DNA from 3 places in the Streptomyces sp. NPDC033845 genome. Region 1 is predicted to be linked to each of the others. Evidence: riboswitches for the same ligand, from Rfam matches in the RefSeq annotation. Region 1 holds a riboswitch; each other region holds the start of a gene.

What was found. Region 1 has a riboswitch for cyclic di-AMP ahead of ACZ50K_RS10985 (M23 family metallopeptidase). Riboswitches for the same ligand answer to the same signal wherever they lie in the genome.
Region 2: linked by a shared signal. The riboswitch ahead of ACZ50K_RS12705 (transglycosylase family protein) and the one ahead of ACZ50K_RS10985 (M23 family metallopeptidase) in region 1 are both predicted to bind cyclic di-AMP.
Region 3: linked by a shared signal. The riboswitch ahead of ACZ50K_RS21145 (M23 family metallopeptidase) and the one ahead of ACZ50K_RS10985 (M23 family metallopeptidase) in region 1 are both predicted to bind cyclic di-AMP.

What each region holds. Positions count from the first base shown of each region.
Region 1 is NZ_JBVIRI010000004.1:259,560-269,924, forward strand. It holds gene shc (squalene--hopene cyclase) at 1-1,143, shown strand, start outside; gene ACZ50K_RS10965 (phosphorylase family protein) at 1,143-1,811, shown strand; gene hpnH (adenosyl-hopene transferase HpnH) at 1,817-2,845, shown strand; gene ACZ50K_RS10975 (aspartate aminotransferase family protein) at 2,911-4,278, shown strand; gene ACZ50K_RS10980 (tyrosine-protein phosphatase) at 4,298-5,083, opposite strand; cyclic di-AMP (ydaO/yuaA leader) riboswitch at 5,334-5,508, shown strand; gene ACZ50K_RS10985 (M23 family metallopeptidase) at 5,511-6,563, shown strand; gene ACZ50K_RS10990 (SGNH/GDSL hydrolase family protein) at 6,724-7,515, shown strand; gene ACZ50K_RS10995 (MBL fold metallo-hydrolase) at 7,619-8,818, shown strand; gene ACZ50K_RS11000 (hypothetical protein) at 8,871-9,404, opposite strand; gene ACZ50K_RS11005 (putative T7SS-secreted protein) at 9,401-10,365, opposite strand, start outside.
Region 2 is NZ_JBVIRI010000005.1:79,944-90,308, reverse strand. It holds gene ACZ50K_RS12735 (YfhO family protein) at 1-20, opposite strand, end outside; gene ACZ50K_RS12730 (SurA N-terminal domain-containing protein) at 202-825, shown strand; gene ACZ50K_RS12725 (nucleoside triphosphate pyrophosphohydrolase) at 853-1,848, shown strand; gene ACZ50K_RS12720 (globin domain-containing protein) at 1,874-3,076, opposite strand; gene ACZ50K_RS12715 (cytochrome P450 family protein) at 3,198-4,472, shown strand; gene ACZ50K_RS12710 (LysM peptidoglycan-binding domain-containing protein) at 4,591-5,706, shown strand; cyclic di-AMP (ydaO/yuaA leader) riboswitch at 5,983-6,149, shown strand; gene ACZ50K_RS12705 (transglycosylase family protein) at 6,153-6,881, shown strand; gene eno (phosphopyruvate hydratase) at 7,145-8,431, shown strand; gene ACZ50K_RS12695 (FtsB family cell division protein) at 8,515-9,006, shown strand; gene ACZ50K_RS12690 (DUF501 domain-containing protein) at 9,045-9,611, shown strand; gene ACZ50K_RS12685 (Ppx/GppA phosphatase family protein) at 9,608-10,365, shown strand, end outside.
Region 3 is NZ_JBVIRI010000009.1:226,351-236,715, reverse strand. It holds gene ACZ50K_RS21150 (M16 family metallopeptidase) at 1-1,016, shown strand, start outside; cyclic di-AMP (ydaO/yuaA leader) riboswitch at 1,233-1,392, shown strand; gene ACZ50K_RS21145 (M23 family metallopeptidase) at 1,405-2,202, shown strand; gene ACZ50K_RS21140 (GntR family transcriptional regulator) at 2,348-3,022, shown strand; gene ACZ50K_RS21135 (HPr family phosphocarrier protein) at 3,243-3,524, opposite strand; gene ACZ50K_RS21130 (bifunctional acetate--CoA ligase family protein/GNAT family N-acetyltransferase) at 3,709-6,558, shown strand; gene ACZ50K_RS21125 (DUF5998 family protein) at 6,610-7,224, shown strand; gene ACZ50K_RS21120 (alkaline phosphatase family protein) at 7,224-8,426, shown strand; gene ACZ50K_RS21115 (thymidine kinase) at 8,492-9,142, shown strand; gene ACZ50K_RS21110 (VOC family protein) at 9,167-9,940, opposite strand; gene ACZ50K_RS21105 (sulfurtransferase) at 10,145-10,365, shown strand, end outside.

The sequences.
Region 1 (10,365 bases):
TCGATCATCGCCCTGCACCTGCTGGGCTACGACCTGGGGCATCCCGTGATGCGGGCGGGCCTGGCCTCCCTGGACCGGTTCGCGGTCTGGCGCGAGGACGGGGCGCGGATGGTCGAGGCCTGCCAGTCGCCGGTCTGGGACACCTGTCTGGCCGCCATCGCCCTCGCCGACGCCGGGCTCCCGGCCGACCACCCGGCCCTGGTCCGGGCGGCCGACTGGATGCTCGGCGAGGAGATCGTCCGTACCGGGGACTGGGCCGTCCGCCGCCCCGGACTCGCCCCCGGCGGCTGGGCCTTCGAGTTCCACAACGACAACTACCCCGACATCGACGACACCGCAGAGGTGGTCCTCGCGCTGCGCCGGATCCGGCACCCCGAACCGGCCTCGCTGGACGGGGCGGTGGCCCGCGGGGTGTCCTGGAACCTGGGCATGCAGTCCCGGGACGGCGGCTGGGCCGCCTTCGACGCCGACAACACCAGCCCGCTCCCCAACCGGCTGCCGTTCTGCGACTTCGGCGAGGTCATCGACCCGCCGTCGGCCGATGTCACCGCGCATGTGGTGGAGATGCTCGCGGCCGTCGGCAAGGCCGGGGACCCGAGGACCTGGCGGGGCGTCGAATGGCTGCTCCGCAACCAGGAGGAGAACGGTTCCTGGTTCGGCCGCTGGGGCACCAACTACGTCTACGGCACCGGCTCGGTGGTCCCGGCCCTGACCGCCGCCGGAATCCCCGGCAGCCACCCCGCGGTCCGCCGGGCCGTCGGCTGGCTGGAGTCCGTACAGAACGAGGACGGTGGCTGGGGCGAGGACCAGCGGTCCTACCAGGACCCGGAGCGCTGGGCGGGCCGCGGCGAGTCCACCCCCTCGCAGACCGCCTGGGCGCTGCTCGCGTTGCTGGCCGCGGGGGAGGGCGGCGGGAAGGCGGCCGCCCGGGGCGTCGCCCATCTGGTGCGGACCCAGCGGGCGGACGGCTCCTGGGACGAGCCCCAGTTCACCGGCACCGGCTTCCCGTGGGACTTCTCCATCAACTACCACCTGTACCGGCAGGTGTTCCCGCTCACCGCCCTGGGCCGCTACCTCTACGGGGATCCGCTCGCCCCGGATCCGGCCCCGGCCGCGGCACCGGCCGGGACGGAGGCCGGCTGATGTCCGCCGGTCCGCCGGTCCGGGCGGCCCCGCCGCTGCTGGTCGCCTGCGCGCTCGGCATCGAGCGGCTGGCCCTGGGCCGGGTGGACCGGCCGTCCCGGACGGGCCGCGACGGGGACACCGGACCCGTCACGGTGATCCGTACGGGCATGGGGCCGCGCGCCGCCGAGCGGGCGGTGGCCCGGGCACTGGCCCGGCCCGGGATGGCGGGGGCCTCGGTGGTCGCCACCGGGTTCTGTGCCGGGCTGGCCCCCGGAATGCACCCGGGGGACCTGGTGGTGGCCGAGGCCACCCGGGACCCGGGCGGCACCGTGCGCTGCGACGGCACGGCCCTGCTGGCCGGGGCGCTGGCCCGGGCGCTGCCCGGCCGGACCGTCCACACCGGTCTGCTGACCGGTTCCGACCACGTGGTCCGCGGCCCCGAACGGGCCGAGCTGCTGGCCCGCGGGGCCGTGGCGGTGGACATGGAGTCGGCGGCCACCCTCCGCACCGCCTCCCGCGCCGGGGGAGCCCCGGTTGCGGCCGTGCGGGTGATCGTGGACGCCCCGGAGCACGAACTCGTCCGTATCGGAACGGTTCGCGGTGGAATATCGGCCTTCCGTGTTCTCCGTTCCGTGCTGCCCGTTTTCATCGATTGGCACCACTCTTCGCCGCTCCCCAGGAGGTGAGCCAGATGGCCATGCCGCTGCGACAGTCCATCAGGGTCGGGACCTATCTCATCGAACAGAAGCTCCGCAAGCGGGAGAAGTTCCCGCTGATCGTCGAACTCGAACCGCTCTACGCCTGCAACCTGGCGTGCGAGGGCTGCGGGAAGATCCAGCACCCGGCCGGGGTGCTCAAGCAGCGGATGCCGGTCGCCCAGGCGGTCGGGGCGGTCCTGGAGTCCGGTGCGCCGATGGTGTCCATCGCCGGTGGAGAACCGTTGATGCACCCGCAGATCCACGAGATCGTGCGCCAGTTGGTGGCGCGGAAGAAGTACGTCTTCCTGTGCACCAACGCGATGCTGCTCCGCAAGAAGATCGAGAAGTTCACCCCCTCCCCGTACTTCGCCTTCGCCGTCCACATCGACGGGCTCCGCGAGCGGCACGACGAGTCGGTGGCCAAGGAGGGGGTGTTCGACGAGGCGGTGGCCGCCATCAAGGAGGCCAAGAAGCGCGGATTCCGGGTCACCACCAACTCCACCTTCTTCAACACCGACACCCCGCAGACCATCATCGAGGTCCTCGACTACCTCAACGACGACCTCCAGGTCGACGAAATGATGATCTCGCCCGCCTATGCCTACGAAAAGGCCCCCGACCAGGAACACTTCCTGGGCGTCGAACAGACCCGGGACCTGTTCCGGAAGGCGTTCGCGGGCGGCAACCGGCGCCGTTGGCGGCTCAACCACTCCCCGCTCTTCCTGGACTTCCTGGAAGGCAAGGCCGATTTCCCCTGCACGGCCTGGGCCATTCCGAATTACTCCCTCTTCGGCTGGCAGCGGCCCTGCTATCTGATGAGCGACGGCTATGTGCCCACGTACCGGGAACTCGTCGAGGACACCGACTGGGAGAAGTACGGCCGCGGCAAGGACCCGCGCTGCGCCAACTGCATGGCGCACTGCGGCTACGAGCCGACCGCGGTCCTCGCCACCATGGGATCGCTGAAGGAGTCCCTGCGCGCCGCCCGCGAGACCGTGTCCGGGAACCGGGAGAAGTCGTGACCGGGACCCCGGCTCCCACCGGGCCCGCCGGGACCGACGGCACCGACCGGCCCGCCCCGTTCGACCTGAGGGCCTTGCTGGCCGAACGGGGCGCGGAACGGTACGAACTGCACGCCCGTCACCTCAACCACCAGTTGCCCCGGATGCTGCGCACCATCGGCTTCGACAAGGTCTACGAACGGGCCGAGGGCGCGCACTTCTGGGACGCCGAGGGGAACGACTACCTCGACATGCTGGCCGGGTTCGGGGTGATGGGCCTGGGCCGGCACCACCCGGTGGTCCGGCGGGCCCTGCACGACGTGCTGGACGCCGGGCTGGCCGATCTGACCCGGTTCGACTGCCAGCCGCTGCCGGGGCTGCTCGCCGAGCGGCTGCTCTCGTACAGCCCGCACCTGGACCGGGTCTTCTTCGGGAACAGCGGCACCGAGGCGGTGGAGACCGCGCTGAAGTTCGCCCGGTACGCCACCGGCCGGCCCAGGGTGCTGTACTGCGCGCACGCCTTCCACGGGCTCACCACGGGCTCCCTCTCGGTCAACGGGGAGAACGGCTTCCGCGAGGGGTTCGCACCGCTGCTGCCCGACACCGAGGTCCCGCTGGGCGACCTCGGGGCGCTGGAGCGGGAACTGCGCAAGGGGGACGTGGCGGCCTTCGTGGTCGAGCCGATCCAGGGCAAGGGGGTCCACGAGGCCCCGCCCGGCTATCTGCTCGCGGCGCAGGAACTGCTGCACCGGCACAAGGCGCTGCTGATCGCCGACGAGGTGCAGACCGGCCTCGGACGGACCGGCGATTTCTACGCGTACCAGCATGAACCCGGCGTGGAGCCGGATCTGGTGTGCGTGGCGAAGGCGCTCTCCGGCGGCTATGTGCCGGTGGGGGCCACCCTGGGCAAGGACTGGATCTTCAAGAAGGTCTACTCGTCCATGGACCGGGTCCTGGTCCACTCGGCGAGCTTCGGTTCCAACGCCCAGGCCATGGCGGCCGGGCTGGCGGTGCTCTCGGTGATGGAGCGGGACGGGGTGGTCGCCAACGCCCGGGCCATGGGCGAGCTGCTGCGCGGCCGGCTGGCCGCGCTGGTGGACGAGTACGAGCTGCTGCACCAGGTGCGCGGCCGCGGGCTGATGATCGGCATCGAGTTCGGCCGGCCCTCCTCGCTGGGCCTGCGCAGCCGCTGGAGCATGCTCCAGGCGGCCCGCAAGGGCCTGTTCGCGCAGATGGTGGTGGTGCCGCTGCTCCAGCGGCACCGGATCCTCACCCAGGTGTCCGGGGACCATCTGGAGGTCATCAAGCTGATCCCGCCGCTGATCGTGGACGAGCGGGACGTGGACCGGTTCGTGACGGCCTTCCGGGCGGTGATGGACGAGGCGCACGCGGGCGGCGGCCTGATGTGGGAGTTCGGCCGCACCCTGGTGAAGCAGGCCGTCGCCCAGCGCTGACGGCCCGCTCCGGCGGGGCTCAGTCCAGCAGCCGGTCGTGCAGCCGGCCGAGGGTAGCGGAGTCGAGTCCGAGGCCCTCGGCGAGGTACCGGGGCACTCCGCCCCACTTCTCGTCGATGGTCTCGAAGGCGGCGTCCAGGTACTCGGCGCGGGCGTCGAAGAGAGGTGCGAGCAGGGCCGTGACCTCGGGGGAGCGGGTCTCGGGGGTGTCCCCGGTGCGGCGCACGCGGTAGCGCCGGTGCGGGGCGTTGGACTCCAGGTAGTCCGCGAGCACCGCCTCCCGCTCCACGCCGAGGGCCAGCAGGGTGACCGCGATCGACAGCCCCGCGCGGTCCTTGCCGGCGGCGCAGTGCATCAGGGCCGGCACGCTGTCCTCGGCCAGCGCGTGCAGCACCCGGGAGTGCTCTGCGGTACGGGTCCGGATGATCTGCCGGTAGGAGGCGGCCATCCGGGCGGCTGCCCGGCCCTCGCCCAGCAGTTCGCGCAGCTGCTCCAGCCGACCGTCCCGGACCATCTTCCAGAACTGTGAGCCGTCCGCCGGGTCGGAGAGCGGAATGCTGACGTTCCGGACACCGGGCAGCGGGACGTCGGGTCCCTCCAGCGCGTGGTCGGCGGCGTTGCGGAAGTCGAAGACGGTGTGGAGCCCGAGCGAGGCGAGGAAGTCCGCATCGGTTTCCGTGGCATGTGCGAGATGTCCGCTTCGAAATAGAACGCCCGATCTGACCCTCCGTCCGTCGACGGTCGACAAACCGCCCACATCACGGAAGTTACGCACTCCGGACAGTTCGGGTATCTGCTGGGTCACCAGGGCTCCTCCGCTTCGGTCCTGCCGGGTGAGGCAGATCATACGGTGACGTTCGGTGGCCGGGCTCCGGCGCCGAATTCCCTGCCAGGGACGGGTGTTGCGCCCATTGCGCGGACTCAGGGTGACCGGAATTCCGTTGATCCATCATCCCGGTGATTCCCCGGGGGAATTCACGGCTTGTTCCCCAAGGCCGAACTGGAATACGGTCACCACCGATCCGGGTGAAACGCCTAATCCTGCCGCCACCCGGAAACCGCACCCGACTCATTCACGTGCGCGGCAGGAGCGGGGGAACCAGGCAGGCCGCCGGACCGGATCTTCTTTATTCCGGGACGGCTCGGGGTGAAGCCGTACATCCGATGTGCGGCCGGACATCTCCAGTCCGAACCCGACAGCTCACCTCGCAGGCGACGGAGAGGAATTCGCGATGCCCGGTAAGGGAAAGCACCGCCGCCCCAAGTCCAGCCCGATCACCCGTGGTTTCGTCGCGGCCGGCACCGGCGGCGCGGCCCTCGCGCTCCCGCTGCTGGGTGCCGCCGGCGCCAACGCGTCCGAACTCCCGGCCGCCCGTGCCGCGGTCCCGGCCACCGTCCCGGCCGCGGCCCCGGCCGCCGCCCTCCCCACGGCGAAGACCACCCCGGCCCCCGCCCAGCGGGCCGCGCACCGCGCCCCGTCCGTCTACACCGTGGCCCCCGGCGACTGCCTCTCGCAGATCGCCCAGGACCGCGGCATAGCCGGCGGCTGGGAGCGTCTCTACGCCGACAACCGCGAGGCCGTGGGCTCCGACCCCTCGCTGATCCACCCCGGCCTCCGACTGGACCTCGCCGGCTCCGGCAAGGCCGTGGCCGAACGGCGGCTGCCCGCCGTCCCGAAGCAGCGCACCGCCGCCACCCCCGAGCGCCAGCGCCCCGCGAGCCCGGCCACCGAACGGGCCTCCACCGAACCGGCATCCGCCGACCGGGGCACGAACGACCGCGGTACCGACGACCAGGGCTCGACCGGACCGGGTACGGGTGACCAGGGTGCGACCGAGCAGGGCTCCACCGGGCAGGAGTCCGGGACGAGCGCCTCCGCCTCCGGCTTCGTGGCCCCGGTCGTCGCCCGGATCAACACCCAGTACAAGGCCAGCGGCAGCATGTGGTCCAGCGGCTCGCACACCGGTGTGGACTTCGGCGCGACCATGGGCACCAGCGTCAAGGCCGTGGGCGCGGGCACCGTGGTCTCGGCCGGCTGGGCCGGCAGCTACGGCAACGAGGTCATCATCCGGCACGCCGACGGCCACTACTCCCAGTACGGCCACATGTCCCAGCTGTCCGTCTCGGTCGGCCAGAGCGTCACCGCCGGCACCCAGGTCGGCCTGGTCGGCTCCACCGGCAACTCCACCGGCCCGCACCTGCACTTCGAGATCCGCACCACCCAGAGCTACGGCTCGGACATCGACCCGCTGGCCTACCTCCGCTCCAAGGGCGTCACCGTCTGACCGGCGGCACCACGGCGGTCCGAGCGGTCCGGGGCCGGGAATCCGAGGCGGATTCCCGGCCCCGCCGTCTATTCCGCCCGACCGGGTGGCAAAGATCACGGTCCGTCAACCCCTGGCTACGGTCGCGTAGGTCACAGGTGTAGGTGAAGGATAAGCCGACGTGGCAGGCGACTCGACGAACTCGACATTCCAGACCATCGGCTCATACGCGGCGATCGGCGACAGCTTCACCGAAGGAGTGGGGGACCCCGGCCCGGGGGACACCTTCCTCGGCTGGGCCGACCGGCTCGCCGTCCTCCTCGCGGACCGCCGCGAGGAACACGACTTCCGCTACGCCAACCTCGCCGTCCGGGGCCGGCTGCTCGACCAGATCGTGGCCGAGCAGGTCCCCAGGGCCCGCGAGCTCGCCCCCGACCTGGTGAGCTTCTGCGCCGGCGGCAACGACATCATCCGCCCCGGCAGCGACCCCGACGACGTCGCCGAACGCTTCGAGGCGGCCGTCGCCGACCTCACCCGGGCGGTCGGCCAGGTCATGATCACCACCGGGTTCGACACCCGCGGCGTACCGGTGCTCCGCCATCTGCGGGGCAAGGTGGCCACCTACAGCGCGCACGTCCGGGCCATCGCCGACCGGTACGACTGCCCGGTCCTCGACCTCTGGTCGCTGAGGTCCGTCCAGGACCGGCGGGCCTGGGACGCCGACCGGCTGCACCTCTCCCCGGAGGGCCACACCCGGGTCGCGCTGCGCGCCGCCCAGGTGCTCGGCCTGGCCGTACCGACCGACCCCGACCAGCCCTGGCCCCCGCTCCGACCGCGCGGCTCGGCCGAGGTCACCCGGGACAATATCCATTGGGCGCGCGAACACCTCGTACCGTGGATCGGGCGGCGGCTGCGCGGGGAATCCTCCGGGGACCACGTGGAGCCCAAGCGACCGGATCTGCTGCCCCTGTGAACACGGGGGCGGGCGCCGGTCCCGGAATCCTCCGGGGCCGGTGCGCGTTGGGAAGGGCAGACACCGCGTGTACCGAACCGCCACCATCCTCCCAGGAGGCGCCTTGACCGGCTCCCGTCCCCTGCGTCAGCGACTGCGCGAGCTGCGCACCGAAGCCTTCGGCGCGGACCCCTCCGGGCCGCGCATGGAGCGCATCCTCAGCTCGCCGAACTTCGCCGACGGGGTGTTCCAGAACCCGGTCGGGGCCCGCACCAGGCCGTCCGGGTCCCGGCGCGAGTTCGCCAAGATCTACTTCCACAAGGAGCAGCGGCTCCGGCGCAGCCCCCAGGCCCCCGTCCCGGTCCACCCGACCACCCTGGCCGATCTGGCGAAACCGCCGGTCAGCGGCCTGCGGGTGACCTGGATGGGCCATTCCAGCGTGCTGGCCGAGATCGACGGGCGCCGGGTGCTCTTCGACCCGGTGTGGGGCGAGCGGTGCTCTCCGTACTCCTTCGCCGGCCCCAAGCGGCTGCACCCGGTCCCGCTGCCGCTGGCCGCGCTCGGACCGGTGGACGCCGTGGTCATCTCGCACGACCACTACGACCATCTGGACCTGCCCACGATCAAGGCCCTGGCCGCCACGGACACCGTCTTCGCCGTCCCGCTCGGCGTCGGCGCCCATCTGGAGCGCTGGGGCGTCCCGCTGTCCCGGATCCGCGAGCTCGACTGGAACGAGAGCGCCGAGATCGCCGGCCTCTCCTTCACCGCCACCCCGGCCCGGCACTTCTGCGGCCGCGGTCTGCGCAACCAGCAGCACACCCTGTGGGCCTCCTGGGTGGTCACCGGGGACCGGCACCGGATCTACCACAGCGGGGACACCGGCTACTTCCCCGGCTTCAAGGAGATCGGCGCCGCCCACGGCCCCTTCGACGCCACCATGATCCAGATCGGCGCCTACAGCGAGTACTGGCCCGACATCCACATGACCCCGCAGGAAGGGGTCCAGGCCCACCTCGACCTCCAGGGCGGCAGCGCCCACGGGGTGCTCCTGCCGATCCACTGGGGCACCTTCAACCTGGCCTTCCACTCCTGGGCCGAACCCGCCGAGTGGACCGCCGACGCGGCGGCCGACGCGGGCCAGCAGGTGGCCTCCCCGCGCCCGGGCGAGCCCTTCGAACCGGCCGGCCCGCTCCCCACCGACCCCTGGTGGCGCTCGGTGTCCCAGCCCCTCACCCACCCCTGGCGCACCGGGGACCCCCGCCCCGAACCGAACCGTCCCACCCCCGAGACCGAGCCCGACCTCGACCTGGCCACCGACCGCTGACCCGCCCCCGCCCCGTCCCACGGGGCGGGGCAGGGCTTCGCCGGCCGCGGGTTCACCGGCCCTCGGTGCGGACCCCGTGGTCCGCACGCGCGGGCGCGCTCAGGCTGACGCTCCAGATGTCGCCGTGGCCCGGCCAGTCCGCACGGTCCTCCTCGGGGTCGTCGACCACCAGGACGGAGACCCCGGTGGCCGGGTTCCGGTACTCCAGGTAGCCGCCCTGGGAGCCGCGCAGCAGGGAGTCCTCGGCGAGCCCGGCCGTGCGGAGGACGGCCGCCACCTCGGTCCACGCCGTGTACGGGGCGAACTCCACCCCGGTCGCCGCCAGCCATTCGGAGGCCAGCTCGGGGCCCTCCGGGAGCCGGTGCAGCTCCAGTGAGCCGCCGGTCAGCACCCAGCCGGGGCCGTCCGAGAAGTACAGCTCGGCCAGCCCGTAGTCCCGCCGGAGCGAGAGGCCGGGCGGGTCCTCCTCCTCGACGTACTCCAGCCGGAGGGCCGGGCCGGCGTCGGCCGGGCCCGAGGCGCCCGCCCGGAGCCCGAACAGGCTGCCGGAGGCCAGCAGGGTGGCGATGAAATCGGGTCCGGTCACGGCCAGTTCTCCAGCTTGTCGATGAGGGCCTGCATCTCGTCCTTGCGGTTGTGGTTGTTGCCCCAGTTGTGGTCCTCCATGTGCTCCTTGGCCGACCGGGCCTTCGCCAGCAGGTCCGCCCGGAGCTTCGGGTCGTTCTCCACGGCCTCCAGGGCCGTCCTGACGCTCTTGTCGGTGGCCCAGCCGGTCTTCAGCCGGATCGGTTCGGCCACCAGTGCCCCGTCCTTGTCTACGCTGATCCGGACCTCGTCCTTGCCCACGTGGATGTGGGCGCCCTTGGTCGCCCAGTCGGGGGCCACCGGGGAGACCTTGACCTTGCAGGGCTTCAGGCCCAGCGGGTCGGCCCACAGGTGCGGGTTGTCCACGTACGCGGCCGGGTTGGGCGCCGGGGCGAGGCCGAGCGGGTCCACGCTCAGATAACGGGCCGTCTCCGGATCGTAGTGCCGGTGCACGTTGTAGTGCAGCCCGGTCTCCGCGTCGAAGTACTGGCCGGGGAACCGCAGTGGGCTGTAGGCGGTGGCCCCGCTGTTCCAGGCGGTGGTGCCCCACACCGTGGAGCGGGCCTGCCAGGCGATCCCGCCGCGTTCGTCGACCAGCTCGCTCGGGGTCCCGATCAGATCGGTGACGATGGCGAAGAACCGGCTGTCCGTCTCCTCCTCGGGTGCCCCCGGTGCACCGGACGCGGCCGGGGCGAGGAGCCGTTCCGTCTGGGCGAGCGGATGGAGGCCGAGGTGGTCCCAGGTGAGGACCACCTGCCCGGCCCGGTCGGCGGTCCGGGTGGTCTGCTCGCACAGGGTGCTGCCGTCCCAGGTGAACAGGGTCTCCTCGGCCACCGCCCCCGCGGCGTCCAGCCGGCGCTTGGCCAGCCGCCGCCCCAGCGGGTCGTAGAGATAGTTCCAGACGGTCCCGTCCGGGGTGGTCACCGAGACGAGCCGGTCCTCGGCGTCCCACCGGTGGGTCC
Region 2 (10,365 bases), on a different contig from region 1:
GTGCGGTGCGGTGTCGACATGGTGGGACGACCTTGGCAGGGCGGGAAGACCGGGGCATGGCCACCGGGTGAACACGCACCCCAACACAGCCGGAATCGTTGGTCGAACCAGTGGCTCTGATCAACCTGAGCTCATACCATCGATCACCGCAAGGCCCTTGTGCATGAACGCACAATCTCAGCCCCGGCCCTGGAGGCTCCTTTGCACCGTCGCACTGCGCTCTCCGTATCCGCCGCCCTGCTCCTGGCGGCCCCCCTGCTCTCCGCCTGCTCCGGCGAGGCCCGGCCCGGCACCGCCGCCGTGGTCGGCGGGGAACGGATCACGACCTCGGCGCTCCAGGCACAGGTGAACGACGTCCGGGACGCGCAGAACCGGTCCGCCAACGCCGCCCAGCTGATCTCCGGTTCGGCCCGCCTGGAGCGGGTCAAGCTCAGCAAGATGATCCAGCTGCGGGTGCTGGAGCGGGCGGCGAAGACCGCCGGGATCGGCCTCACCACCAAGGAGATCGAGGAGGTCCGGGCGAACCAGCTGGCCCAGACCGGCGGCCCGGAGAAGATGGCCGAGCTGATGCTCGCCCAGAGGGTGCCGCTGGCGCCCGACCAGCTCGACGACGAGATCCGCTTCCAGCTGCTCTTCGCCAAGCTCAGCGACCGCTACGGCCAGGAGAAGGTGGTCGAGAAGCTCGCCGAGGCCGCCCGCACCCTCGACATCGAGGTCAACCCCCGGTACGGCTCCTGGGACACCAAGCAGATCGCCGTCGGCGACTACCAGACCCCCTGGATCACCCAGAAGACCCGCACCGAGGAACCCCCGGCCGGAGCCTGACCCCGGCCGCGGCGGTAGGTTCGACGGGTGACTGAGCACCCGCCCGCCGAGCCCACCGGCCGCATCGTCCTGCTGACCACCAGCCACCGGGTCGCCCCCGGAGTGCTGTCCTGGCCCGCCTGGCAGGTGCTGCGCACCGCCGACCGGGTCCTGTGCGCCGACCCGGGCCATCCTCAGCTGCCCTATCTGCGGGAGGCCGGGGTGGACGTGGTCCTGGCCGGCGCGGACGCCGAGGGGCTGGTGGCCGAGTGCGCCGGCGGCCGGACCGTGGTGGTGCTGCCCGGCGGCGAGGGCGACCGGGTGCTCACCGACGGACTGGCCCGGCTGGCCGGCTCCGGCCGGTACGCCATGCCCGACCTGGAACTGCTGCCCGGCTCCTACGACCTGCCCGGGGCCCGGCTGCTCGACCTGGTCCAGGTGATGGACCGGGTCCGCCGGGAATGCCCCTGGACCTCCGCCCAGACCCACCGCGGGCTCGCCAAGTACGCCATCGAGGAGGCGTACGAGCTGGTGGAGGCGATCGAGGCCGGGGACCGGGAGGAGCTCCGCGAGGAGCTCGGGGACGTGCTGCTTCAGGTCGTCTTCCACGCGCGGATCGCCGAGGAGGGCGGGCCGGACGAGGAGGACGAGCCGTTCTCCGTCGACGACGTGGCCGGGGCCCTGGTCGCCAAGCTGATCCACCGGCACCCGCACGTCTTCGGCGAGGAGAAGGCCGAGACCCCCGAGGACGTCCAGGAGCACTGGCAGCGCACCAAGGCGGCGGAGAAGCGGCGCGCCTCGGTCACCGACGGGGTGCCGCTGGGCCAGCCGGGCCTGGCACTGGCGGCGAAACTGGCCGGCCGGGTCCGGTCGGCGGCCCTGCCGGTGCCGCTGCCGGTCGGCGAGGGCATCGGATACGAGCTGCTGGCGCTCGCCGCCCGCGCCGAGGAGGACGGGGTGGACCCGGAGACCGCGCTGCGCGCGGCGGCCCGCGCCTACCGGGACGCGATCCGGGCGGCCGAGGGCCTCACCGGCACGCCGTAGCGGCCCTGGCGCCGCGGTGACGTGGTCAGAAGTCCCGGGGGGCGCGGGCCGAGGGGTCGTGCCAGTGGGTGGACGGGGGGTTCAGGAACCATTCGCCGAAGCCCAGCGGGCGGGTCCGGGAGGCCCCGTCCGCCGGGACCGAGTCGTGGAAGACCCGGTCCGGGCGGGCGCCGAGCTCCGCCAGCAGCCGGGCGGTCCCCTCGATGAACCGGGGCGGGCCGCTGAGGTAGGCGTCCTGCTCGGGCCACAGCCCCCGGTTGGAGAGTGCGGTGGCCAGCCGGTCGGTGGCCTGGTTGCGGGGCCGGCCGGGGGCCGGGGTGATGTAGGTGACGCTCAGCCAGGGATAGCGGGCGGCGTACTCGTCGATCAGCGGCCGGTCGTACAGGTGGGGCTGGTCGCGGGCCACCACGAAGAGCCGCACGTCCTGGTCGGGAGGGTGTTCCACCAGCTCCTCCAGGATGGCCAGGATCGGGGCCCAGCCGGTGCCGGCGGCGACCAGGCTGATCGGCCGGCCGTCCCGGCGGAGGGTCATGCGCCCGCCGGGGGCCCCGAGCCGGAGCGTTTCGCCCGGCCGGACCTCCTCGACCAGCGCGGTGCTCAGCCGGCCCGTCTCGATCCGGCTGACGTGCAGGTCGAGGGTGTGGTCGGGGCGTGGTGCGTTGCCCAGCGAGTAGGTGCGCCAGGTGGTGGGCACCCGGTCGCTGCTGACGCTCACGTACTGGCCGGCCCGGAACGGCAGCACCTGGTGCGGGCGGAGGGTGAGGACGGCGATGTCCCGGCCGTACTGGAGGTGGCGCACGACCTCGCTGTCCCACCAGGGCGGGTCCGCGCTGTCGGCGGCCCCGGCCGCCATCGTCTCCGAGATCAGCCGGTAGGCCTCGGCCCAGGCCTTCTCCACGACCGGGTTCCAGGCGTCCCCGGAGGCCTCCGCGAGCGCGGCGAGCAGACTGGCGCCGACGGCCGCGTAGTGCTCGGGGCCGACCAGGAACTTGCGGTGGTCCCGGCCGAGGTCGCGGAGGTAGGGGCCCGCGGTCTCGTCGTCCAGGTGGGCGATGACATGGGTGAGCGCGGCGAACAGCCGGTCCCGCTGGCGTTCCATGTCCTCGGCGGAGGACGGGAAGAGGGCGCGCAGCCCGGGGTGGTGCCAGAACAGGTGGGAGTAGAAGTACTTGACCGCGTGCTCGGCCCGTCTCTCCACCACCGCGAAACTGCTCTTCAAGATCCTCACATCCACAAACCCGAAAGTAGGAAGGCAGCGCGAGGTCAGGTCAAGCTCCCGCCGATCTGCGGACAGCCGCGGCGAAGCTCCCAAATGGGGTCGGCGGTCCGGGCCGGGATACCGTCGGACGGTGCACGAGGAACCCGCAGCCGCCGCCCAGCCCGCCGCCCCCACGCTCTTCGACTGGGAGTTCGCGACCGACCCCTACCCGGCCTACGCCTGGCTCCGCGAGCACTCCCCGGTGCACCGCACCAAGCTGCCCAGCGGGGTCGAGGCCTGGCTGGTGACCCGCTACGCCGACGCCCGGCAGGCCCTCGCCGACCAGCGGCTCAGCAAGAACCCGGCGCACCACGCGGAGCCCGCGCACGCCAAGGGCAGGACCGGGATCCCGGGCGAGCGCAAGGCCGAGCTGATGACCCATCTGCTCAACATCGACCCGCCGGACCACACCCGGCTGCGGAGGCTGGTGTCCAAGGCGTTCACCCCGCGCAGGGTCGCCGAGTTCACCCCGAGGGTGCAGGAGCTCACCGACCACCTGATCGACGGGTTCGCCGCGCGGGGGGAGGCGGATCTCATCCACGAGTTCGCGTTCCCCCTCCCCATCTACGCCATCTGCGAGATGCTCGGGGTACCGCGAGAGGACCAGGACGACTTCCGCGACTGGGCCGGGATGATGCTGCGACACACGAAGGCCGGGCAGGGCGGCGGTCCGCGCGGCGGGGTGGCCCGCTCGGTGAAGCAGATGCGCACCTATCTCGGAGAACTCATCCACCGCAAAAGGGATGATCTGGGCGATGACCTCATCTCCGACCTGATCCGGGCGAGCGACCACGGGGACCACCTCACCGAGGCCGAGGCCACCGCGATGGCCTTCATCCTGCTCTTCGCCGGATTCGAGACCACCGTGAACCTCATCGGCAACGGGGTCCACTCCCTCTTCATGAACCCGGACCAGCGGGCCCGCCTCCAGGCCTCCCTCGCGGCCGGCGAGAGCGACCTGCTGGCCACCGGAGTCGAGGAACTCCTGCGCTACGACGGCCCGGTGGAGCTCGCCACCTGGCGCTTCGCCACCCGCCCGCTGACCCTCGGCGGACAGCGGATCGAGGCCGGGGACCCGGTCCTGGTGGTGCTCGCCGCCGCCGACCGCGACCCCGAACGGTTCACCGCACCCGACACCCTGGACCTCTCCCGCACCGACAATCAGCACCTCGGATACGGACACGGCATCCACTACTGCCTCGGCGCGCCGCTGGCCCGGCTGGAGGGCCAGACCGCGCTGGCCACTTTGCTGACGCGTCTGCCGGACCTCGAACTCGCCGCGGACCCCGCCGACCTGCGCTGGCGCGGCGGGCTCATCATGCGGGGGCTGCGCACCCTGCCGGTCAGGTTCACACCCGCTGATTAACTGACCCGGAGTCAACGATGTGACCTTCGCGTGATCTGCGCTGCATCGACTTGTGACAAGCGTTCGAGGAGCGCTAGGTTCCGTGACCTCCCCGCTGTCACGCGAAAGGTCCACCCTCATGCGTTCCGGGAACGGCCGGCATCGCCGGCCCCGTCAGGTCCCCGCGATAGTCGTCACGGCCGGAGTCACCGGCACCGCCCTGGCGCTCCCGCTGTTCGCCGCCACCGGCGCGAGCGCGGCGGACACCGCCACATGGGACAAGGTCGCCGAGTGCGAGAGCGGCGGCACCTGGAGCGCCGACTACGGCAGCGGGGCCTACGGCGGGCTCCAGTTCACCCAGGAACGCTGGGAGGCGGCCGGCGGACTCGACTACGCCCCGCGCGCCGACCTGGCCAGCCGCTCGCAGCAGATCGCGGTGGCCGAACGGGTGCTGGCCGACGAGGGCCCCCAGGCGTGGTCCTCCTGCGCCGAGTCCGCCGGACTCGCCCGGGGCGGCCCGGCCGCCGCCGTCGACCCCGGCCAGCCGCAGGTGGCCGCCCCGGCGGAGAAGGAGCCGGCCCCGGACTCCTCCGCGGGCTACGAGCTGCCGGCCGCGCCCGGCGGCGCCTACACCCCCGGCGTCCCGATGATGCCGGCCCCGCTGCCGCCCGAGGAGCCGGCCCCGCTGCCGCACGGCCCGCTGGTGCCCGAGGTGCCGACGGCGCCGACTGCCCCGACGAACCCGGACGTTCCGGCTCTTCCGGACGTTCCGACCTCGCCCACCGATCCGACGGACCCGACCGCCCCGACGCGGCCGGTGCCGCCGACCGGCCCCGAGGACCCGACGGCGCCCGCCGACCCCACGGCCCCGCCCACCACCCCGGTGGGCCCGACCGCGCCGGCCCTGCCCACCGACCCGACCGCCCCCGCCGACCCGACGGCCCCGGCCGACCCGACGGCCCCCGAGGGCGGCACGGGCCTGCTGCCGGAGACCGGCGGGACGACCGACCCGGGGACCGGCACCGGAAGACATCGCGGCGCCCCTGCCGCCGAGACACCGGGCACTTCTGATGCAAAGTCGGAAAAAACGGACTCCACCTACACGGTGAAGGCCGGGGACAACCTGACCCGCATCGCCGACGCCAAGGGCGTGACCGGCGGGGTGAAGGCCCTCTACGCCGCCAACGAGCAGGTCATCGGCGAGGACGCGGACCTCATCAAGCCCGGCCAGAAACTGGATGTAACCCCGGAATAGGGGCAGTTCGCCCGACCGGAAAGCGTGCGATGTCCGTTTCGTGTAAGTGAGACATGCGTCTCTTCCGCTCAACTGGCGTGTCCTGTCTGTGACCTTCCGGAAATCGGCCCCTCACCTGCGCAAACGTCCCTCCGGGAAGCGCAAGTAGGGGCCGTTTCGGGCATCTGACGCCGATTGAACATCCGGGCCGGACCTGTCTACCTTCTGAATCGCTCGCCACCGCGGGCCCCTTCGACCGCATCGCCGAATCCTGCCGGCGGACGGAGGGAACAGTCGTCGCGTCAAGCGCCGAAGGCAGGAGCGGGGGAACCAAGGTAAGTGCCGGGCCCGGCCATTGAGAGATGGTCACGGAACGGCTTGGGGTGAAGACGCGCACTGCGCGACCGGGCAACTCACTCGCCCGAACCCGACAGCTCACCTCGTAGGCGTCGGTGAGGAGAACCTCCATGCTGCTTTCCGGCAAGGGCAAGCACCGCCGCGCCTCCAAGGCCACCCGTGTCGTCGCGCTCGCCGGAGTGGTCGGCGCCGCCGCTGCCGCTCCGCTGATGGCCGCGGGCACCGCCAGCGCCGCCACCGCCTCCCAGTGGGACGCCGTCGCCCGCTGCGAGTCCGGCGGCAACTGGTCCATCAACACCGGCAACGGCTACTACGGCGGCCTGCAGTTCTCCGCCTCCACCTGGGCCGCCTACGGCGGCAAGGCCTACGCCTCCACCGCCAACCAGGCTTCCAAGTCGCAGCAGATAGCGATCGCCGAGAAGGTCCTCGCGGGCCAGGGCAAGGGCGCCTGGCCGCACTGCGGCAAGGGCCTCACCGGCGCCGCGTACAACGGCGGCTCCACCGGCACCTCGAACGGCTCCGCCTCGAAGGCGAAGACCGAGACGAAGAAGGCCAAGGTGAAGAAGGAGACCAAGCGCGCCGAGACCACCACCCGGTCCGAGCGCACCACGGTCGCCCCGGCCCCGTCCAAGCCGGCCGCCAAGAAGTCGGCCCCCGCGGCCCCCGTCGCCCCCAAGACCGGCAACGGCTCCTACGAGGTCCAGGCCGGCGACACCCTCGGCGCCATCGCCGACGCCCAGAACGTCAAGGGCGGCTGGGAGCACCTCTACGAGCTCAACAAGGACATCGTCACCGATGCCGACCTGATCTACCCGGGCCAGAAGCTCAACCTCTCCTGACCCTCCGCCGGAACCCCGGCAGCCACGCCCGCCCGGCGCGTCACCGACGCGCCGGGCGGGCGTGCTTCGCGGCTCCGGGCGGGCTCCTCCGCCGAATCTCCAGGGCCCTATGTCCCGGAACCAGGGTATTCGGGCCCTTTTTCGTCCCAGGACCCGGGCGGTCGACCGACCGACCCCCCGGAGCCGGTTAGGCTCTAGTCCGGCAGAGGCCGTGCCACGGCCTCCCATGCCACCGCACACTCAGCGTCACATCCCAGAAGGAGATGCTCGTGCCGTCCATCGACGTCGTCGTAGCCCGGGAAATCCTGGACTCCCGAGGCAACCCCACGGTCGAGGTCGAGGTTGGCCTCGACGACGGGAGCACCGGCCGTGCTGCCGTTCCGTCCGGCGCCTCCACCGGTGCCTTCGAGGCCGTGGAGCTCCGTGACGGGGACTCCAACCGGTACCTCGGCAAGGGTGTCGAGAAGGCCGTCCTCGCCGTCATCGAGCAGATCGGCCCGGAGCTCGTCGGCTACGACGCCACCGAGCAGCGCCTGATCGACCAGGCGATGATCGACCTGGACGCCACCGAGAACAAGGGCTCGCTGGGCGCCAACGCGATCCTGGGCGTCTCCCTGGCCGTCGCGCACGCCGCCTCGGAGGCCTCGGACCTCCCGCTGTTCCGCTACCTCGGCGGCCCGAACGCGCACCTGCTGCCCGTTCCGATGATGAACATCCTCAACGGTGGGTCGCACGCCGACTCCAACGTGGACATCCAGGAGTTCATGATCGCCCCGATCGGCGCGGAGTCCTTCTCCGAGGCGCTGCGCTGGGGTGCCGAGGTCTACCACACCCTCAAGAAGGTCCTGCACACCAAGGGCCTCTCCACCGGTCTGGGCGACGAGGGCGGCTTCGCCCCGAACCTGGAGTCCAACCGCGCCGCGCTCGACCTCATCGTCGAGGCCATCAAGCAGGCCGGCTACGTCCCGGGCAAGGACATCGCGCTGGCGCTCGACGTCGCCGCGTCCGAGTTCTACAAGGACGGCAAGTACGAGTTCGAGGGCCAGTCCCGCTCGGCCGCCGAGATGACCGAGTACTACGAGGAGCTCGTCTCCGCGTACCCGCTGGTCTCCATCGAGGACCCGCTGTACGAGGACGACTGGGCCGGCTGGAAGGTCATCACCGAGCGCATCGGCTCCAAGGTGCAGATCGTCGGCGACGACCTCTTCGTCACCAACCCCGAGCGCCTGTCCCGCGGTATCGAGGAGGGCTCCGCGAACGCCCTGCTCGTCAAGGTGAACCAGATCGGTTCGCTGACCGAGACCCTGGACGCCGTGGAGATGGCCCAGCGCAACGGCTTCAAGTGCATGATGTCGCACCGCTCCGGCGAGACCGAGGACGTCACCATCGCCGACCTCGCCGTCGCCGTGAACTGCGGTCAGATCAAGACCGGCGCCCCGGCCCGCTCGGACCGCGTCGCCAAGTACAACCAGCTGCTGCGCATCGAGGAGATCCTCGACGACGCCGCCGTGTACGCCGGCCGCTCCGCCTTCCCGCGGTTCAAGGGCTAATCACGCCTTGCCTCCCTACGTCCCCGCACTCGGTCCCGTACCGTGTGCGGGGACGTAGTGCGTACCCAGGGGAGGCGGGATCAATGGCCGGGAACCGTGACCGGTTCTCCACCTTCTCGACCGCGACGAGGCTCAGGCAGCTCGGCGAGCGGACCGCGGCCCACGTCTACCGCTCGCAGTCGCGCCGCCAGGTCCGCCGCAGCCGGCTGACCGGCCGGGCGGCACTGCTGGTCCTCGTCCTCTGTACGCTGGTCGTCGCGCTCGCGTATCCGATGCGGCAGTACGTCTCCCAGCGCTCGGAGATCGCGGAGCAGCAGCGGACCGCCGACGAGGCGCGCCAGCGTCTGGAGGAGCTGCGCGACGACAAGGCCCGCTGGCAGGACCCGGCCTACGTGCGCCAGCAGGCGCGCAAGCACCTGCACTTCGTGCTGCCGGGGGAGATCGGCTACACCATGATCGACCCGACCGCGGAGGCGGAGGAGCGCGGCCGCGCCGAACACGGCGCGGCGGACCGCCCCTGGTACTCCAACGTCTGGGACGGCGTCGACCAGGCCGACCGCCCCGAGCGCAGCTGACCGACCGACCCACCGCTAACGAAGAGACTTCTCCAGGCATGCAGACGCCCCCGCCCCAGACCGAACGGACCGAGCCGACCGACGCCGACATCACGGCGTTCGAACAGCAGCTCGGCCGCCCGCCGCGCGGGCTGCGCGCCATCGCGCACCGCTGCCCCTGCGGGCAGCCGGACGTGGTCGAGACGGCCCCCCGGCTCCCCGACGGCACCCCCTTCCCGACCACCTACTACCTGACCTGCCCGCGGGCCGCCTCGGCGATCGGCACGCTGGAGGCCAACGGGGTCATGAAGGAGATGCAGGGCCGGCTGGCCGAGGACCCGGAGCTGGCCGCCGCCTACCGGGCCGCGCACGAGGACTACATCCGGCGCCGGGACGCCATCGAGGTGCTCCAGGGCTTCCCGAGCGCGGGCGGCATGCCGGACCGGGTGAAGTGCCTGCACGTGCTGGTCGGCCACTCGCTGGCGGCGGGCCCGGGCGTGAACCCCTTCGGTGACGAGGCCCTCGCGATGCTGCCCGAGTGGTGGGCCAAGGGCGCCTGTGTGACCGGCTGCGCCGACGGTTCCGGGGCCCCGGCGGCCGCCGGGGGACCGGAGGCGTCCGCGTGACCCGGGTCGCGGCCGTCGACTGCGGCACCAACTCCATCCGGCTGCTGGTCGCGGACTGCGATCCGGCCACCGGCGAGCTGGTCGAACTGGACCGGCGGATGACCGTGGTCCGGCTCGGCCAGGGCGTGGACCGGACCGGGCGGCTGGCCCCGGAGGCCCTCCAGCGCACCTTCGCGGCCTGCCGCGAGTACGCCGGGGTGATCAAGGAGCTGGGTGCCGAGCGGGTCCGCTTCGTGGCCACCTCGGCCTCCCGGGACGCCGAGAACCGCGAGGAGTTCGTCCGGGGGGTGCTGGACATCCTGGGCGTGGAGCCCGAGGTGATCTCCGGCGACCAGGAGGCCGAGTTCTCCTTCACCGGCGCCACCAAGGAGCTGACCGGCAGCGACCACCTGGAGAAGCCGTTCCTGGTGGTGGACATCGGCGGCGGCTCCACCGAGTTCGTGGTCGGCGGGGACCGGGTCCGGGCGGCCCGCTCGGTGGACGTGGGCTGCGTCCGGATGACCGAACGGCACCTGGTGGTGGACGGCGAGGTCACCGATCCGCCGACGGCCGCGCAGATCGCCGCGATGCGCGCGGACATCGAGGCGGCCCTGGACCTGGCGGCGGAGACGGTCCCGCTGTCCGAGGCCCGCACCCTGGTCGGCTTGGCCGGCTCGGTGACCACCGTGGCCGGGATCGCGCTGGGGCTGGCCGAGTACGACTCGGCGGCCATCCACCACGCCCGGATCCCGTACGAGGCGGTCCGCGGGATCAG
Region 3 (10,365 bases), on a different contig from region 1:
CGCTGCGGGCCCCGGCCTTCGCCGACGAGGAGGTGGACCGGCTGGTCCGCAACCGCCTCGACGAGATCCCGCACGAGCTGGCCAACCCGCAGCGGCGGGGCGCCATGCAGCTCTCCAAGGAGCTGTTCCCGCCGCGGCTGCGGATGTCCCGGCCGCGCCAGGGCACCGCGGAGACCGTGGCCCGGATCGACTCCGCGGCCGTCCGCGCCTTCTACGAGGCGCACGTCCGCCCGGCCACCGCCACCGCGGTGATCGTGGGCGACTACCCGGCCGCCGAGCTGGACGACGTGCTGGCCGAGACCCTGGGCGGCTGGACCGGCGGTACCGCCGAGCGCCTCCCGGCCACCCCGGTCACCGCCGACGACACCGGCCGGGTGGTCATCGTGGACCGGCCCGGAGCGGTCCAGACCCAGCTGCTGATCGGCCGGATCGGACCGGACCGGCACGACCGGGTCTGGGCGGCCCAGGTGCTCGGGACGTACTGCCTGGGCGGCACCCTGACCTCCCGTCTGGACAAGGTGCTGCGCGAGGAGAAGGGCTACACCTACGGGGTGCGGGCCTTCGGCCAGGTGCTCCGCTCCACCGCCCCGACCGCCCCGGAGGGCGCCACCGGGGCGTCCATGCTGGCGATCAGCGGGTCGGTGGACACCCCCAACACCGGTCCGGCGCTGGAGGACCTGTGGAAGGTGCTCCGGACGCTGGCGGAGGGCGGACTGACCGACGCCGAACGGGATGTGGCGGTGCAGAACCTGGTGGGCGTGGCCCCGCTCAAGTTCGAGACCGCGGCCTCCGTCGCGGGCACCCTGGCCGACCAGGTGGAGCAGCAGCTGCCGGACGACTACCAGGCCCGGTTGTACGCGCGGCTGGCGGAAACCGGCACGGTGGAGGCGACTTCGGCCGTGGTCAGCGCGTTCCCGGCGGACCGGCTGGTCACCGTCCTGGTGGGCGACGCGGCGCAGATCGAGGCCCCGGTGCGGGCCTTGGGCATCGGAGAGGTGACGGTGGTCGCCAACTGACCTGCGGGCGGCGCCCGGAGGAGGTCTGACCCCAGGGGCCCCGGTGGTTCATCCACCGGGGCCCCTTTTGCTCTTGATGCCCGATTGGCTGGAGTGGTGCCCGGTATGCGGTGTGGCGTACGCAACAAAATCCCGTGTCCGTTTGGTGATCTACCGATCATCCGCCTAGCGTCGGTCCCGCTGTCCGTCAGCTGTAACCGCCGCACCCGCGGCACCGGACAGCGATCGCCGAGTCCCCGTCAGGCGCGAGCCTGGGGAGCCGGGGACCCACATGAGTCCCTGGGGTGAATCGGGCCGCCTCGCAAGAGGGGGACCGTAGGAGACCTTCCTGCTCCGAACCCGTCAGCTAACCCGGTAGGCGAGAGGGAAGGAAAGGATCAGCCCCTTCATGGCGTTTGGCAGTCGTGCCGCCGGCTCCGGCAAGCACCGTGGTACCAGCCGTCTGAGCAAGAAGAGCGCCGGCATAGCCGGTATAGCCGCCCTCGCCACCACGGGCGTCGTCGGCTCCTTCGCCGCTCCGGCCTTCGCCGCGGACAACGACCACGTGAACCTGGACACCGGCCTCAACGCCGTTGTCGTCGCCGATGACCTGGCGGGCGAGATCGAGGCCCAGGCCGAGGCCCAGCAGCACGCCGCCGAGGCCGCCGCCGCGAAGGCGCAGGCCGAGGCCGAGGCGAAGCAGCGGGCCGCCGAGGCCAAGCGCATCGCCGAGGTCAAGGCGAAGGCCGAGCGCGAGGCCAAGGAGCGCGCCGCCCGCGAGGCCGAGCGCAAGCGCCTGAACACCTTCGTCTCCCCGCTGGCGAACTCCTACGTCTCGACCCAGTACGGGGCGGGCGGCAGCATGTGGTCCTCCGGCACCCACACCGGCATCGACTTCCACGCCGACTCCGGCACCGTGGTCCGCTCCGTGGGCCTCGGCACGGTCGTCGAGGCGGGCTGGGGCGGCGCCTACGGCAACAACGTGGTGATCAAGCACGCCGACGGCACCTACACCCAGTACGGGCACATGCTGAAGCTGTCCGTCTCGGTGGGCCAGCAGGTCGAGCCCGGCCAGCAGATCGGCCTCTCCGGCAACAGCGGCAACTCCAGCGGCGCGCACCTCCACTTCGAGGCCCGCACCGGCGCGGACTACGGTGACGACATCAACCCGATCACCTACCTCCGCTCGCACGGGGTCCGCGTCTGACGCACCGCCCCGCCCAGCACCTCCGAACAGGCCCCGGCTCATCGAGCCGGGGCCTGTTTCTTTTGCCTTCCGTCGCCGCCCGGAAATAATCGTGTGCTGCAATGGGGTCGAGACAATGACGCCAGCATTAACCGGAGGTCCGGTCTTGCGTATTCCTGCGCACGCGGTGTGTACGGCAATCCGCGACGATATCGTCACCGGAGTCTACGAGCCCGGTGGCAGACTCACCGAGGAAGTGCTCGCCCGCCGGTACGGGGTCTCCCGGGTCCCGGTCCGCGAGGCGCTGCGCACCCTGGAGTCGGAGGGGTTCGTCACCACCCGGCGGCACGCGGGCGCCTGTGTGGCCGAACCCACCGCGCAGGAGGCGGCCGATCTGCTGGAGCTGCGGACCCTGCTGGAGCCGCTGGCGGCGGCCCGGGCGGCCCGGCGCCGCGGCGACGCCCACCTCAAGGTGCTCCGCGGGCTGGTCCGGCTGGGCCAGGAGCGGGCCAGACAGGGCCAGGGGGAGGATCTGCGCTCGCTGGGCGGCTGGTTTCACGAGACCCTGGCCCAGGCCTCCGCGAGCCCCGGTCTGATCGCCCTGCTGACCCAGCTGCGGCACAAGGTGGCCTGGATGTACGCGGTGCCGGTGCCGGTGCGGCCGGTGGAGTGCTGGACGGAGCACGGGGCGATCGTGGACGCGATCACCCGGGGGGACGCCGAGCGGGCCCGGGCGCTGACGGCGGCGCACGCCGAGCGGGCGGCCGACGCCCACCGGGTCCGGGTGTGGCCGGTGAGGACCTCGCAACCTGCCGTAAACATGCCGAGCGGCCGCCATTAACAGGGCCCGTATACAAAGGGAGCCCCGGCCGCGGCCGGGAATTCACTGCTGCCCGGAATTCGATGGCGGGCTGAATCCGTGTGCTGGATCCGCCTGCCGGAATTCCGTGTGTGTATTTCCGGCCGGGCGACCCGGGAAAAGCGGAGGAGCCGCGGCCCCGGTGTTCCGGGTGCCGCGGCTCCTCGCCGAGCTCGTGGCCGGGCGGACCCGGCGGGTGGGCTCAGACGGTCTCGGGAAGCTCGTCCAGGCCCTTCTCGACCAGCTGGGCCAGGCGGTCGAGCGCGGCCTCCGCGCCCTCGGCCTCGGAGGCGAGGATGATCTCCTCGCCGCCCTGGGCGCCCAGGCCCAGCACGGCGAGCATGGAACCGGCGTTGACGGGGTTGCCGTCCACCTTCGAGATGGTCACCGGGACGCCGGAAGCGGTCGCCGCACGGACGAAGATCGAGGCGGGACGAGCGTGCAGGCCCTCGGCCCAGCCGACGTTGACGCGGCGCTCTGCCATGGTGATGCCCTTCAGGTTCTGACGGTTGTCTAGACCAGTCTCTCACGGCACCCGGAATGCTCCGACCGACCTTCGGCCCGGATCCACCGCCGTTGGACCTTCCCCAGCTTGCACCGTTTTGCCCGGGGCTGCCTAACGCGCCGCGCGAGGGTCCTCCCGCCCGTTCGCGCCGTAGGATCAGGCCATGACGACCGCGTCGGACCCCTCGTACCCGGCCCACTGGGAAGCGGACGTCGTGCTGCGCGACGGCGGCACCGCCCGTATCCGGCCCATCACCACCGAGGACGCCGACCGGCTGGTCAGCTTCTACGAGCAGGTCTCGGACGAGTCGAAGTACTACCGCTTCTTCGCCCCCTACCCCCGGCTGTCCGCCCGCGACGTGCACCGCTTCACCCACCACGACTACGTGGACCGGGTCGGCCTCGCCGCCACCGTGGGCGGGGAGTTCATCGCCACCGTCCGCTACGACCGCACCGGCCCCGACGGCCGGCCCGCCTCCGGCGACGCCGACCAGGCCGAGGTCGCCTTCCTGGTCCAGGACGCCCACCAGGGCCGGGGGGTGGCCTCCGCCCTCCTCGAACACATCGGCGCGGTCGCCCGGGAGCGGGGCATCCGCCGCTTCGTCGCCGAGGTGCTCCCCGCCAACAACAAGATGATCAAAGTCTTCAAGGACGTCGGCTACCAGCAGAGCCGCACCTTCGAGGACGGCACCGTCCACCTGACCCTCCAGCTGGAACCCACCGCCGAGTCCCTGGCCGTCCAGCGCGCCCGCGAGCAGCGCGCCGAGGCCCGCTCCGTGCAGCGCCTGCTCGCCCCCGGATCGGTGGCGGTGATCGGAGTGAGCCGGTCCGGCGCCGGGATCGGCGCCGCCGTGCTGCGCAACCTCCGCGACAGCGGGTTCCGCGGACACCTCTACGCGGTGAACGACGCCCTCGCCACCGGCATCGGCGGCGACCTGCTCGACGGGGTCCGGGCCTACCGCGACCTCGCCGCCATCGGCGCCCCGGTGGACCTGGCCGTGCTCGCCGTCCCCGCCGAGCGGGTCCCCGAGGCCGTCACCGCCTGCGGGGAACACGGGGTGCAGGGCCTGGTGGTGCTGTCCGCCGGATACGGCGAGAGCGGCCCCGAGGGCCTGGAGCGGCAGCGCGAACTGCTCCGCCAGGCCCGCTCGTACGGGATGCGGATCATCGGCCCCAACGCCTACGGGGTCATCAACACCGCGCCCGGGATCAGCCTGAACGCCTCCCTCACCCCGGCCCCCGCACCCGCCCGCGGCCGGATCGGCCTGTTCACCCAGTCCGGGGCCATCGGGATCGCCCTGCTGTCCGGGCTGCTGCGGCGCGGCGAGGGGCTCTCCTCGTTCGTCTCGGCCGGCAACCGGGCGGACGTCTCGGGCAACGACATCCTCCAGTACTGGTACGAGGACCCCGACACCGACGTGGCCCTGATGTACCTGGAAACCCTGGGCAACCCGCGCAAGTTCACCCGGCTCGCCCGCCGCACCTCCGCCGTGAAGCCGGTGGTGGTCGCCAAGGGCGGCCGGCACACCGGCGTCACCCCGGCCGGACACGCCGTCCCCGGCACCCGGCTGCCCGACGCCACCGTCTCGGCGCTGCTCCGCCAGGCCGGGGTGATCCGGGTGGACACCGTCACCGAACTGGTCGACGCCGGCCTGCTGCTGGCCTCCCAGCCGCTGCCGGCCGGACCGCGGGTGGCGATCCTGGGCAACTCGGAGTCCCTGGGCGTGATCACCTACGACGCCTGCGTCTGGGAGGGCCTGCGCCCCGAGCCGCCGCTGGACCTGACCACCGGGGCCACCGTGGCCGACTTCCGGACCGCGCTGGCCGAGGCCCTCGCCTCGCCCGCCCACGACGCCGTGGTGGTCACCGCGATCCCCGCGGTCGGCGAACCCGAGCTCGCGGACGAGCTGGCGGACGCCCTGCGCGCGGCCGCCGCCGCGGTGCCCGGCAAGCCGGTCCTGGTGGTCCATGTGGAACTCGCCGAGCTCGCCGAGGCCCTCTCCGCGATCCGCCCGGCCCCCGCCACCGACCCGACCCCGGCACCGACACCGACACCCGCACCCGCATCTGAAGCGACACCCGCACCCGCGCCCGAAGCGGCACCCGCCCCCGACCCGGCCCCGGCGGCCGACCCGGCCCCCGTGCCGCGGATCCCCGCCTACCCCGCCGCCGAGCGGGCCGTCCGCGCCCTCGGGCACTCCGTCCGGTACGCCGCCTGGCGCCGGGAGGACGCCGAGGCCGGCCGGATCCCCGAGTACGAGGACATCGACGAGACCGGGGCCGCCGCCCAGCTCGCCGCCCTGCTGGCCCCGGTCGCCGGACCGCACCCGGTCACCCTGGAGGACTCCGACGCCCGCGAGCTGCTGGCCCGCTACGGGATCCGGGTGCCGCCCACCCTCCCCGCCCCGACCCCCGACGCGGCCGCCGAGGGAGCCCGCCGGCTCGGCTACCCGGTCGCCCTGAAGACCACCGCCCCGCATCTGCGGCACCGCGCCGACCTCGGCGGCGTACGCCTGGACATCACCGGCGAGGCCGAGCTGCGCCGCGCCTACCAGGAGCTGACCGGGACCCTGGGCAAGGCCGCGGAACTGCTGCCCGTCGTGCAGTCCATGGTTCCGCGCGGGGTGGACACCGTGATCCGCTCGGTGATCGACCCGGCCGCCGGAGCCGTCCTCTCCTTCGGGCTCGCCGGGGTCCCCTCCGAGCTGCTCGGGGACACCGCCCACCGGCTGGTACCGGCCACCGCCCGGGACGCGGCCGCGCTGATCCGGACCATCCGCGCGGCCCCGCTGCTGTTCGGCTGGCGCGGCAGCGACCCCGTGGACACCCCCGCGCTGGAGGAACTGCTGCTCAGGCTGTCCCGACTGGTCGACGACCACCCCGAGGTGGTCGGGGTCGCCCTGGAGCCGGTGGTGGTCGCCACCGAGGGGCTGTCCGTGCTCAGCGCCTCCGTCCGGATCGCCCACCCGCCGGCCCGCACCGACCTCGGCCCCCGCACCCTGCCCAGCTACTGAGCGTCGCACGGCGAGGCCGGGGGAGTCCGGACGGGCCTTAGGATGGACCTCATGGCGAAATCCGGTACGACGACCCAGGGGCTGCGCGCGGCGATCGAGCGCAGCGGCTACTACCCGGCCCTCGTGGCCGAGGCCGTGGAGGCCGCGGTGGGCGGCGAGCCGATCTCGTCGTACCTGGTCCACCAGGAGACCACCTTCGACTCCAACGAGGTCCGCCGGCACGTCACCGTCCTGGTGCTCACCGGCAACCGGTTCATCGTCAGCCACACCGACGAGCAGGCCGCCGACGCCGGCTCCCCCTCCCCGTACGCGACCACCTCGACCGAGTCGGTCAAGCTGTCCGGCATCTCCTCGGTGGTGCTCAGCCGGGTCGTCGCCAACCCGGAGTCCTACACCCCCGGCACCCTGCCCCGCGAGGTGGTCCTCACCATCGGCTGGGGCGCCGTCTCCCGGATCGACCTGGAGCCGGCCGCCTGCGGCGACCCGAACTGCGACTCCGACCACGGCTACACCGGCAACTCCACCGCCGACGACCTGAGCCTGCGGGTCAGCGAGGCCGGCGACGGCCCCGAGGCCGTCCGCCAGACCCTCGCCTTCGCCCAGGCGCTCAGCGAGGCGACCGCGGCCACCGCCGCCGGGGCGGGCGCACCGGGATCCGCCCGCTGATGACGTACTCGCCCGCGCAGGACTGGCAGGACCCGGAACCGCTGGACCTCGGCGGCGCCCCCGTCCCGGAGTACGGCCGCGGTTCGCTGGCCGACCTGCTGCCCACCCTGGCGGCCGGCCAGGGGGTCCCGGGGCTGGAGGCCACCCTCGCGGAGCTCACCCCGGCCGACCGGAACTGCGTGTTCCTGATCGACGGGCTGGGCTGGGAGCAGATCCGCTCGCACCCCGAGTGGGCGCCCTATCTGACCTCCCTGCTGGCCACCTCGCGCGGGGGCACCGGCCGGCCCATCACTTCCGGGTTCCCCGCCACCACCGCCACCTCGCTGGCCTCGGTGGGCACCGGTCTGCCGCCGGCCCGGCACGGCCTTCCCGGATACGCCGTCCGCAACCCCGCCGGCGGCGAGCTGATGAACCAGCTCCGCTGGCAGCCGTGGACCGATCCGAAGGCCTGGCAGCCGTACCCCACGGTCTTCCAGCTGGCCGACGCGGCCGGCGTGGCCACCGCCCAGGTGTCCTCCCCGGCCTTCCAGACCACCCCGCTCACCAAGATCGCGCTCAGCGGGGGCAGCTTCCTCGGCCGGATGACCGGTGAGGAGCGGATGGACCTGGCGGCCGAACGGCTGGCCGCCGGCGACCGCTCGCTGGTCTACACGTACTACAGCGAGCTCGACGGGGCCGGCCACCGGCACGGTGTGGACTCCGACGCCTGGCGCGGCCAGCTGATGCACGTGGACCGCCTCGTCCAGCGGCTCGCCGAACAGCTCCCGCCGCGCACCGCGCTCTACGTCACCGCCGACCACGGCATGGTGGACATCCCGTTCGACGAGGACTCCCGGATCGACTTCGACGAGGACTGGGAACTCGGCGCCGGGGTCGCCCTGCTGGGCGGCGAGGGCCGGGCCCGGCACGTGTACGCGGTGCCCGGCGCGGAGGCCGACGTGCTCACTGTCTGGCGCGAGGTGCTCGGCGACCGGTTCTGGATCGCGAGCCGTGAAGAGGCCCTGGACCGGGGTTGGTTCGGGGCGCCCGGGGAATGCGACGAGCGGGTGCGCGGCCGGATCGGCGATGTGATCGCCGCCGCCCACGCGGATGTGGCCATCACCGCCTCCGTCAACGAGCCCAACGAGTCGGCGCTGGTCGGCATGCACGGCTCGATGACCCCCGCCGAGCAGCTCGTCCCGCTGCTCGAAGTCCGCTCCTGACCCCGCGCCCGCCGCCCCGCCCTTCCCGTACACCCCGCCCGACCGCCGAAAGGTCCGTACTTCCCATGCCCGAGCTGGTGTTCTTCTCCGGAACGATGGACTGCGGAAAGAGCACGCTGGCGCTCCAGATCGCGCACAACCGCGATGCGCGGGGCCTGGTGGGCGTGATCTTCACCCGTGACGACCGGGCGGGCGCGGGCAAGCTGTCCTCCCGGCTGGGGCTGGTCACCGAGGCGATCGAGGCGCCCGAGGGCATGGACCTCTACGCCTATCTGGTCGCCCAGCTCTCCCAGGGCGGCAAGGCCGACTACGTGATCGTGGACGAGGCCCAGTTCCTGGCCCCGGCCCAGATCGACCAGCTGGCCCGGATCGTGGACGACCTGGACATGGACGTCTTCGCCTTCGGGATCACCACGGACTTCCGCACCAAACTGTTCCCCGGCTCCCAGCGCCTGATCGAACTCGCCGACCGGCTGGAACAGCTCCAGGTCGAGGCCCTGTGCTGGTGCGGCGCCCGGGCCACCCACAACGCCCGCACGGTGGGCGGGGAGATGGTGGTGGAGGGCGAACAGGTGGTCGTCGGCGATGTGAACCGCCCCGCGGAGGAGATCGGCTACGAGGTCCTCTGCCGCCGCCACCACCGCAAGCGCATGACCTCCGCCGCCGCCCACGCGAGCACCCTCTCCCCGGACGTCCTCCCCGTCAACCACTCCTGACCGGGCGGCCCATGAGGGCCGGGGTCAGGGGGCGGGCTGGACCACGGTGAAGATCGCGCCCTCCGGGTCGGTGACGGTGGCGAGGCGGCCCAGGGCGCCCTCGCGGGGGCCACGCAGCAGCTGGCCGCCGAGTTCCACGGCCTGCGCGGCGGCCAGGTCCACGTCCGACACCTCGAAGTAGGCCATCCAGTGCGCGCCGCGGTCGTGCGGCAGGGACCGGCCCACCCCGTGCACCGAGGCCACCGGCCGGCCGGCCAGGTGCAGGGTCAGATAGTCGAAGTCGGCGGAGACCACGGCCTCCGGCTCGTGTCCGAACACGTTCTGGTAGAACTTGCCGACGCTCAGGGTGTCCCGGGTGACCAGCTCGTTCCAGACCGGGGTGCCGTGCACCCCGGACAGCCGGGTGCCCAGGTGCAGGCCGGCCTGCCAGATGCCGAAGACGGCGCCCGCCGGGTCCGAGCAGATGGCCGTGCGGCCCGCGCCGCCGGCGTCCAGCGGGCCGACCGCGACCGTGCCGCCGCAGTGCCGGATCGCCTCGGCCGTCTCGTCGGCGTCGTCGGTGGCCAGATAGGTGGTCCAGGCGACCGGGAGGTTGCGGTCCGGGGGGAGCTGGCCGATGCCGGCGACCTCCTTGCCGTCCAGCAGGGCCCGGACGTAGGGGCCGAGGGCCTCGGGGCCCGGGGCGTACTCCCAGCCGAACAGGGCGCTGTAGAAGTCCTCGGTGGTCCCGAGGCCGTGCACCATCAGGCTGACCCAGCACGGTGTGCCGGGGGCGCGCCGTGTCACTGCCTCGGTCATCGCCGAATCTCCTTCACCGTCTTCGTGCGTCCGCCGGTCGCCGTCCGTCCGCTGCCGACCGCAGCTGATGTTTTCACTCCCCGGGCCGCGGCGCGCCCCGGCCGCGCCGCATTTCCGGTGCCCCGGAGGAGATGACCGAATCCCTGCGGGAGGCGGGTGTCGGCCTTGTTACGCGGGGGCCGTCGAGGGGGAGAGGATGGGGCCATGACCGCAATCCTCACCGCATCCGAACTGATGGCCGAGCTCGCTGGTCCGCGGCCTCCGGTGCTCCTCGACGTCCGCTGGCAACTGGGTGGACCCGATCTCCGCTCCGCGTACGAGGAAGGCCATCTGCCGGGTGCCTCGTACATCGACCTCGACCGGGAACTCGCAGGTCCGCCCGGGTCGGGCGGCCGGCATCCGCTGCCCGACCCGGAGGCCTTCGG